3 regions of the Burkholderia pseudomultivorans genome follow, and region 2 is predicted to be linked to each of the others. Evidence: predicted binding sites of a transcription regulator. Region 2 holds the regulator's gene; each other region holds the start of a gene.
The links. Region 2 encodes FliA, which starts transcription of late flagellar genes. Its sites were predicted from a motif close to CTAAAGTTTNNNNNNNNNNNGCCGNTA; they were not measured.
Positions count from the first base shown of each region.

Region 1: fliS (flagellar export chaperone FliS) is a predicted target of FliA. The motif match lies at 918-944, and genes of this name have one in related genera.
Region 3: WS57_RS23070 (DUF4088 family protein) is a predicted target of FliA. The motif match lies at 1,132-1,158, and genes of this name have one in related genera.

Region 1 covers NZ_CP013378.1:4,723,992-4,726,248, reverse strand. Annotated here, with positions in the region: gene fliF (flagellar basal-body MS-ring/collar protein FliF) at 1-193, opposite strand, end outside; gene fliE (flagellar hook-basal body complex protein FliE) at 445-789, shown strand; gene fliS (flagellar export chaperone FliS) at 1,021-1,455, shown strand; gene WS57_RS34160 (flagellar protein FliT) at 1,452-1,784, shown strand; gene WS57_RS34155 (flagellar hook-length control protein FliK) at 1,860-2,257, shown strand, end outside.
Region 2 covers NZ_CP013378.1:215,961-218,217, forward strand. Annotated here, with positions in the region: gene WS57_RS13925 (MinD/ParA family ATP-binding protein) at 1-793, shown strand, start outside; gene WS57_RS13930 (RNA polymerase sigma factor FliA) at 816-1,550, shown strand; S-adenosyl-L-homocysteine riboswitch at 1,628-1,742, shown strand; gene ahcY (adenosylhomocysteinase) at 1,777-2,257, shown strand, end outside.
Region 3 covers NZ_CP013378.1:2,319,151-2,321,407, forward strand. Annotated here, with positions in the region: gene WS57_RS23065 (hypothetical protein) at 1-126, shown strand, start outside; gene WS57_RS23070 (DUF4088 family protein) at 244-1,017, opposite strand; gene WS57_RS23075 (AzlD domain-containing protein) at 1,179-1,517, opposite strand; gene WS57_RS23080 (AzlC family ABC transporter permease) at 1,514-2,191, opposite strand.

The DNA of each region.
Region 1 (2,257 bases), 340 kb from region 2:
TCACCAGCGGCAGCTTCGGGTTGCCCTTCATCCGCGCGATGCCGGGAATGCGTTCGGTGAAGCCGCCGAGCCCGAAGTCCGCGGCCGCGCCGCCCGAGCCCGGGAGCGCGGCGGCCGCGGCGGCGCCGGGCGCCGGGCTGGCGAGGCCCGCGCGGGCGTCGGGGTTGATCAGCGAATTGGCCTGCGAATCCATGCGTCGAGGTTCTCCGGAGCGGGACGACTGAGCCGCTCGGGCGAGCGGGCGGACAATGACACGATGCGATTATCGGGATCCGGGGCGCGCTCCGATCGACCGAAAAGAGCGGGGTTTCCCCCGTACTTTCACGGCTTTGCCGCGTGGGGCGCTGCTATGCTTGTTCGCGATCCGGCATGGCGCGCGCGGTGCGGCGCCGGCGGATCGCCCGGCGCGGCCGGGCTTTCTTTCTATGGATGCGTGGGGACGGCATGACTGCGAACGTCAGCGGAATCGGTTCGGTGTTGCAACAGATGCAGGCGATGGCCGCGCAGGCGTCGGGCGGCGCGACGAGCCCGGCGGCGGCGCTCGCCGGCTCCGGCGCCGCGACGGCCGGCACGTTCGCGAGCGCGATGAAGGCGTCGCTCGACAAGATCAGCGGCGACCAGCAGCACGCGCTCGGCGAGGCGCAGGCGTTCGAGGTCGGCGCCGCGAACGTGTCGCTGAACGACGTGATGGTCGACATGCAGAAAGCCAACATCGGCTTCCAGTTCGGGCTCCAGGTCCGTAACAAGCTGGTGAGCGCGTACAACGACATCATGCAGATGTCGGTGTGACGGCGCACGGCCATCCGGGAGCCGCTACCGCGAGCCCCCTTGCCATTGCCCGTGCGGCGTAAGCAGCCCGCCCGGCAGCCGGCGATCCGGGGCGCGATCGTCCCGCGATCCCACCCCGTCCCGCTTGCCTAAAGCTTTTCAAATCCCTTCCGATAACTCCGGGAGAACGCCGCGTCGTGGGACGCACGGCGGCGGTATCCGCATAGCAAAGCACCGAACAAGGAGAAGCGCATGTTTTCCCCAGGACACGCTGGAGCCAATGCGTACGCGCGTGTCGGCGTCGAGACCGGGGTGATGGGCGCCTCCCCGCACCGGCTGATCGCGATGCTGTACCAGGGCGCGCGGCAGGCCGTGGCGCTCGCGCGCATGCATCTGCAGCAGGGCAACGTGGCGGCGCGCGGCGACGCGATCGGCAAGGCGATCCGCATCGTCGAGAGCGGCCTGCAGACGTCGCTGAACCGCGACGCGGGCGGCGAGATCGCGGCGCGCCTCGACGCGCTGTACGCCTATATCGGCCGGCGCCTGCTGGAAGCGAACGCGCAGGCGAGCGACGCGATGCTGGTCGAGGTCGACGGGCTGCTCGCGACGCTCGAGGAGGCGTGGACGGGCATCGGCCCGGAGGTCGCGCGCATGGCCGCGCAACAGGCCGCGGACGTCGCGCGATGAATCGCAACGCCGACTACTTCGCGCGCTACGAGGCGCTCGCGGCCGTGTCGGGCCGGATGCTGCGCGCCGCGCGCGGCGCCGACTGGAGCGCGCTGCCGGGACTGCAGGACGAGTACCTGCGGCTCGTCGACGGGCTGAAGGCGGCCGAGCCCAGCGTGGCGCTCGACGAGTCGGAGCTGGGCCGCAAGCTCGACCTGATCCGCCGGATCCTGGCCGACGACGCGGCGATCCGCGATCTCGCCAGCCCGGAAGTCGCGCGGCTGTCCGCGCTGTTCGAGGCGCGGCGTTCGACGCACGTGCTGACCGATCTCTACCGCGCGCGCGGCTAGCGCCGGTTTGTTCCGGGAGCGGGGCGCCGTGTCCGGCATTCGCAACGAGGTGGCCGAGGTGGGCAGGCTCCGATCATGACCGGTATCGACTCCGTTGCGGCCGCGCTGCTGGCGAGCCGCCTCGACAGCCTGCTGACCGGCGCCGTGTCGTCGGCCGCCGGCGGCGGGGCGACCGCGCAGGTCGGCACGCCGGGCGCCGGCGCGTCGCCGTCGCCCGCTGCGCCCGCGCCGGGCGGCGCGCCGCCGGCCTCCACGCAGACGGCGCTGTCCGAGGTCGGGCGCGTGCTCGACGCGATCTCGCGCGCGGGCGGCGACGCGACGCCGGCGGTGGTCGGACGCGCGCCGCTGCTTGCCGATCCCGCCGTGCTGCTTGCCGATCCGGCCGATCCAGCTGCTTCGGCCGATGCGTCCGCCGCGCCGGGCGCGCCGGCGTCGGCCGCCTCGGCGGCCCGCGACGCGGCGGCGCCGCCGCC
Region 2 (2,257 bases):
CGAAGGGCTGCGGCGCCTGCTGGCCGGGCGCACGTCGCGCATCGTCGCAGTGACGGGCGGGCCGGCGGGCGTCGGCTGCACCTCGACCATCGTGAACGTGGCCGCCGCGCTGGCCGCGCTCGGCAAGGACGTGCTCGTCGTCGACGAGCGCGCCGACGTGCATTCGGCATCCGCGACGCTCGCGGGCGCGTGGCTGCGCGACGGCGAACGCACGCGGGTGGCCGCCGGCTTCGGTCTGTGCGCGGCCGCGCGGTTCGCGCGCGCCGGCTACAGCGATGCGCAGCTGGGCGACTTCGTCGACGGCCAGGCCGACATCGTGCTGGTCGACGCGCAGCTCGGCGCCGACGGCACGCTGTCCGCGCTCGCGCGCGAAGCGCACGACGTGCTGGTCGTCACGCGCGTGGCCGCGCAGGCGATCACCGAGGCCTACGCGTGCATGAAGCGGCTGCATTTCGCGCACGCGATCGCGCAGTTCCGCGTGCTGACCAACCACGTCGGCAGCCCCGTCGATGCGAAGACCGCGTTCGACAACCTCGCGGGCGTCGCCAGCCGCTACCTGACGGTGTCGATCGCCGACGCGGGCTGCGTGAGCGCCGATCCGCTCGTCGAGCATGCACGCGCGCTGACGCGCACCGCGGTCGACGCGTTCCCGTCGTCGGCCGCCGCGCGCGACTACCGGCAGATCGCCGCCGACCTGCTGTACTGGCCGATGCGTCCGCGGTCGGGCGCGGGGCGCGACGTTCGCCCCGGCGCGCAACCGTCGTACCAGGCGGGCACGGCGCACGCCGTCTGAGCGCCACCGGAAGGAGAGAGCCATGATGTACAACGCTCAAGGAAAGATCTCGCAGGCCGACGTGCTCGCGCAATACGCGCCGCTGGTGCGCCGCCTCGGGCTGCAGCTCGTCGCGAAGATGCCGGCGAGCGTCGATCTCGACGACCTGATCCAGGCCGGCATGATCGGCCTGATGGATGCGGCCGGCCGCTACAAGGAAGACCAGGGCGCGCAGTTCGAGACCTATGCGACGCAGCGGATTCGTGGCGCGATGCTCGACGAGCTGCGCAGCAACGACTGGCTGCCGCGCAGCCTGCGCAAGACCTCGCGCGAGGTCGAGCACGCGGTGCACCAGGTCGAGCAGCAGCTCGGCCGCGCGGCCAGCGAAGCCGAGATCGCGCAGCACCTGAACATGCCGCTCGACGAGTACCAGGGGATGTTGCAGGACCTGCACGGCAGCCAGCTGATCTATTACGAGGATTTCGACCGCGCGGCCGACGACGAACCGTTCCTCGATCGCTATCGCGTCGATCATGCCGATCCGCTGTCGGCGCTGCTCGACGACCATCTGCGCGGCGCGCTGGTGGAAGCGATCGAGCGGCTGCCCGAGCGCGAGAAGCTGCTGATGTCGCTCTACTACGAGCGCGGGCTGAACCTGCGCGAGATCGGCGCGGTGCTCGAAGTCAGCGAGTCGCGCGTGTGCCAGCTGCACAGCCAGGCCGTCGCGCGCCTGCGCGCGCGGCTGCGCGAGCAGGCGTGGGTCGGCGCGGAGACCTGACCCTCCGATTGCGCCCGCGCGCGTCGACGCCGCGCGGGGCACGCATTCGTCGCGCCGATTTGCTACAATCCTTCCCGTTTTCCGAGGAGCGTTGCGACGGACCGTTCTGCGTCCGCCAGGCTCGGAAGGCTTCACCAGGCGCCGGCGCGGCATCGTCCGTCGGCTTCGCCTCCTGAACGGCGCTCACGTCACCAATTTCTAGAACTTTTTTAGAAAGGAGGGCGTGATGAACGCCATTATCGATTCGAAAGCTTCCCAGGATTACGTCGTCGCCGACATGGCGCTTGCCGGCTGGGGCCGCAAGGAACTGAACATCGCCGAGACCGAAATGCCGGGCCTCGTGCAGATCCGCGACGAATACAAGGCGCAGCAGCCGCTGAAGGGCGCGCGCATCGCCGGTTCGCTGCACATGACGATCCAGACGGGCGTGCTGATCGAGACGCTGAAGGCGCTCGGCGCCGACGTGCGCTGGGCCTCGTGCAACATCTTCTCGACGCAGGACCACGCCGCCGCCGCGATCGTCGAGGCCGGCACGCCGGTGTTCGCGTTCAAGGGCGAATCGCTCGACGAATACTGGGAGTTCTCGCACCGCATCTTCGAATGGCCGAACGGCGAATTCGCCAACATGATCCTCGACGACGGCGGCGATGCGACGCTGCTGCTGATCCTCGGCTCGAAGGCCGAGAAGGATCGCTCGGTGATCGCGA
Region 3 (2,257 bases), 2.1 Mb from region 2:
AAGCATGCCGCGAAGTCGGCCAAGCATCACGCCGGTTCGGCGAAGACGAAGGCTGGCGAGGCGGCGGACGGCGATGCATCGGCCGGCGTGCAGGGCGGCGCATCGGCCACGGGCGCCACGCAGTAAGCGGTGCCCGGACGCCGCACGACGCCCGCCCCGGACGGCGCGTCGTGACGGCGCTTGCCGGACGGCCCGGTTCGCCTGCGCGCGAACCGGGCCGTTTTCATGGGCGCGCGCGGCCGGTCACGGCCGGCGCGGCCCGGATCCCTGGCCCTGCGGCGCACGCGCGGCCGGCGCGAACACGCTGCGCAGCCACGCGGCGAGCCGCGCGAACACGTCGTACGGCTCCTCGACGAAAATCTCGGGTTTCAGCAGCCGCAGGTATTCCATGATCTGCTGCGCTTCCTGTTTCTGGAACGAGCCGTGCGAGAGCCCGAGCCGCAGCAGGCCGCGCAGTTCGCCGAGCTTGTCGCGCGCGGCGCTGCCCACGCTCATCTCGCACGCGAGCTTCGCCTCGTAGATCCGCTGCCGCAGCGATTCGGCAAGGCGCCACGCGGGCGTCTGCATCATTTCCTCGAGCGTCTGGATGTCGTGCACCGCGCTCTTGATCTGCGCGGCGAGCGGGTCGACCAGCGACGCATCCGCCTGCGCTTCGGCGACGATCGCCTTCGCCCAGTCGCGGCACGCCTTCGCGAGCTCGTCGGGCGTCCATTCGGCGCGCGATGCGAAGCCGAAGCCGAAATCGCCGGCCTGCCGCATCAGGATCGCGACGACGTCCGGGAATTCCTTGTCGAGCGTGCGCTTCGCCCACGCGTACTGGCCGCCTTCGAGCATCCGCTGCACCGCATGCTCGGTCAGCGGCACCATGTTGTCGAGCAGCTTGGCGCGCAGGAAGTCCTCGAACGACGGCGTCGCGAACTGCGGGTCGAGCTTCAGCGATACGCGCACGAACGCGTCGTAGTCCTTGCGCAGGGACGCGACGGTGTCGTCCTTCAGGGATAGGGTGATCTGGCCCATGAATCATCTCGATGGCGGGCCTGCGCGCGCGGCGGACGAGGCGGCGCGCCGGGGCCGGGCGCCGCGTCGACGAGCCGGTTCGCGCCGAGGCCGATGGCGGGTCTTCTCTCCCTATATCGGCGCGCGGGCCGCAAACTTGAGCGCGCGCCGGTGCGGCGCGCTCAGGCCGCCGGCCAGTGCGGCAGCACGAGGCCCTGCCACAGGAAGAACACCGCGAGCCCGACCGCGATCGTCACGAGCGGGCGGCGCGTCGTCGCCGACACGAGCACCGCGGCGAGCCCGCCGATCAGCTGCGGGTTGCGCCAGCTCAGTTCGGCCGCGCCGCCGTGCGGCGACACGACCATCGGCACGATGATCGCGGTCAGTACGGTCACGGGCACGAAGCCGAGCGCGGTCCGCACGAGCGGCGGGAAGACCAGCCGTTCGCCGAACAGGAACAGCGTCGTGCGGATCGCGTAGGTGATGACGGCCATGCCGAGGATCAGCAGCGCGTAGCTCACGATGCCGTCTCCGTGCGGGAACCGGCGCGCGTGCGCGCATGCAGCAGCGTGAGCGCGACGCCGACCGCGACGCCGGCCGCAACCGCGCCGAGCAGCCCGAGCTTGTACGGCCAGCCCTGCCAGAAGTACGCGAGCGTGCCGGCCGTCGCGGCAGCCGCGAAATAGCGCAGCGTGCCGAGCTGCGGGACGACGATCGCGATGAAGGTCGCCGCCATCGCAAAGTCGAGACCGAGCGACTGCAGCCCGGGGAACGCCGCGCCGAAGCCGATGCCCGCGAGCGTCCAGACCTGCCAGTTCAGGTACATCGCGAGCCCCGAGCCGAAGAAGTAGTGGGGGCCGATCGTGCCGGGCGGGAAGTGACGGTAGTGCGCGTACGCGACCGCGAACACCTCGTCGGTCATCAGCGCGCCGAGCGTCGCGCGCCAGCGCAGCGGCAGGTGCGCGACGTACGGCGCGAGCGTCGCGCTGTACAGCAGATGGCGCAGGTTCACGATCAGCGTGGTCGCGAGCACGACGATGAAGCTCGCGCTGCCGGCGATCAGGCCGAGCGCGATGAACTGCGCGGAGCCCGCGAACACGGCGAGCGACATCAGCACGCCGTGCCACGCGGCGAGCGGGCCGCCGGCGACGAGCGTGCCGAAGATCACGCCGAACGGGGCGGCGCCGACCATCATCGGAATCGTGTCGCGCGCGCCGTCGAGCCATTCGTCGAGCGGGCGCCGCGCGGGTGGTCGCGGTAT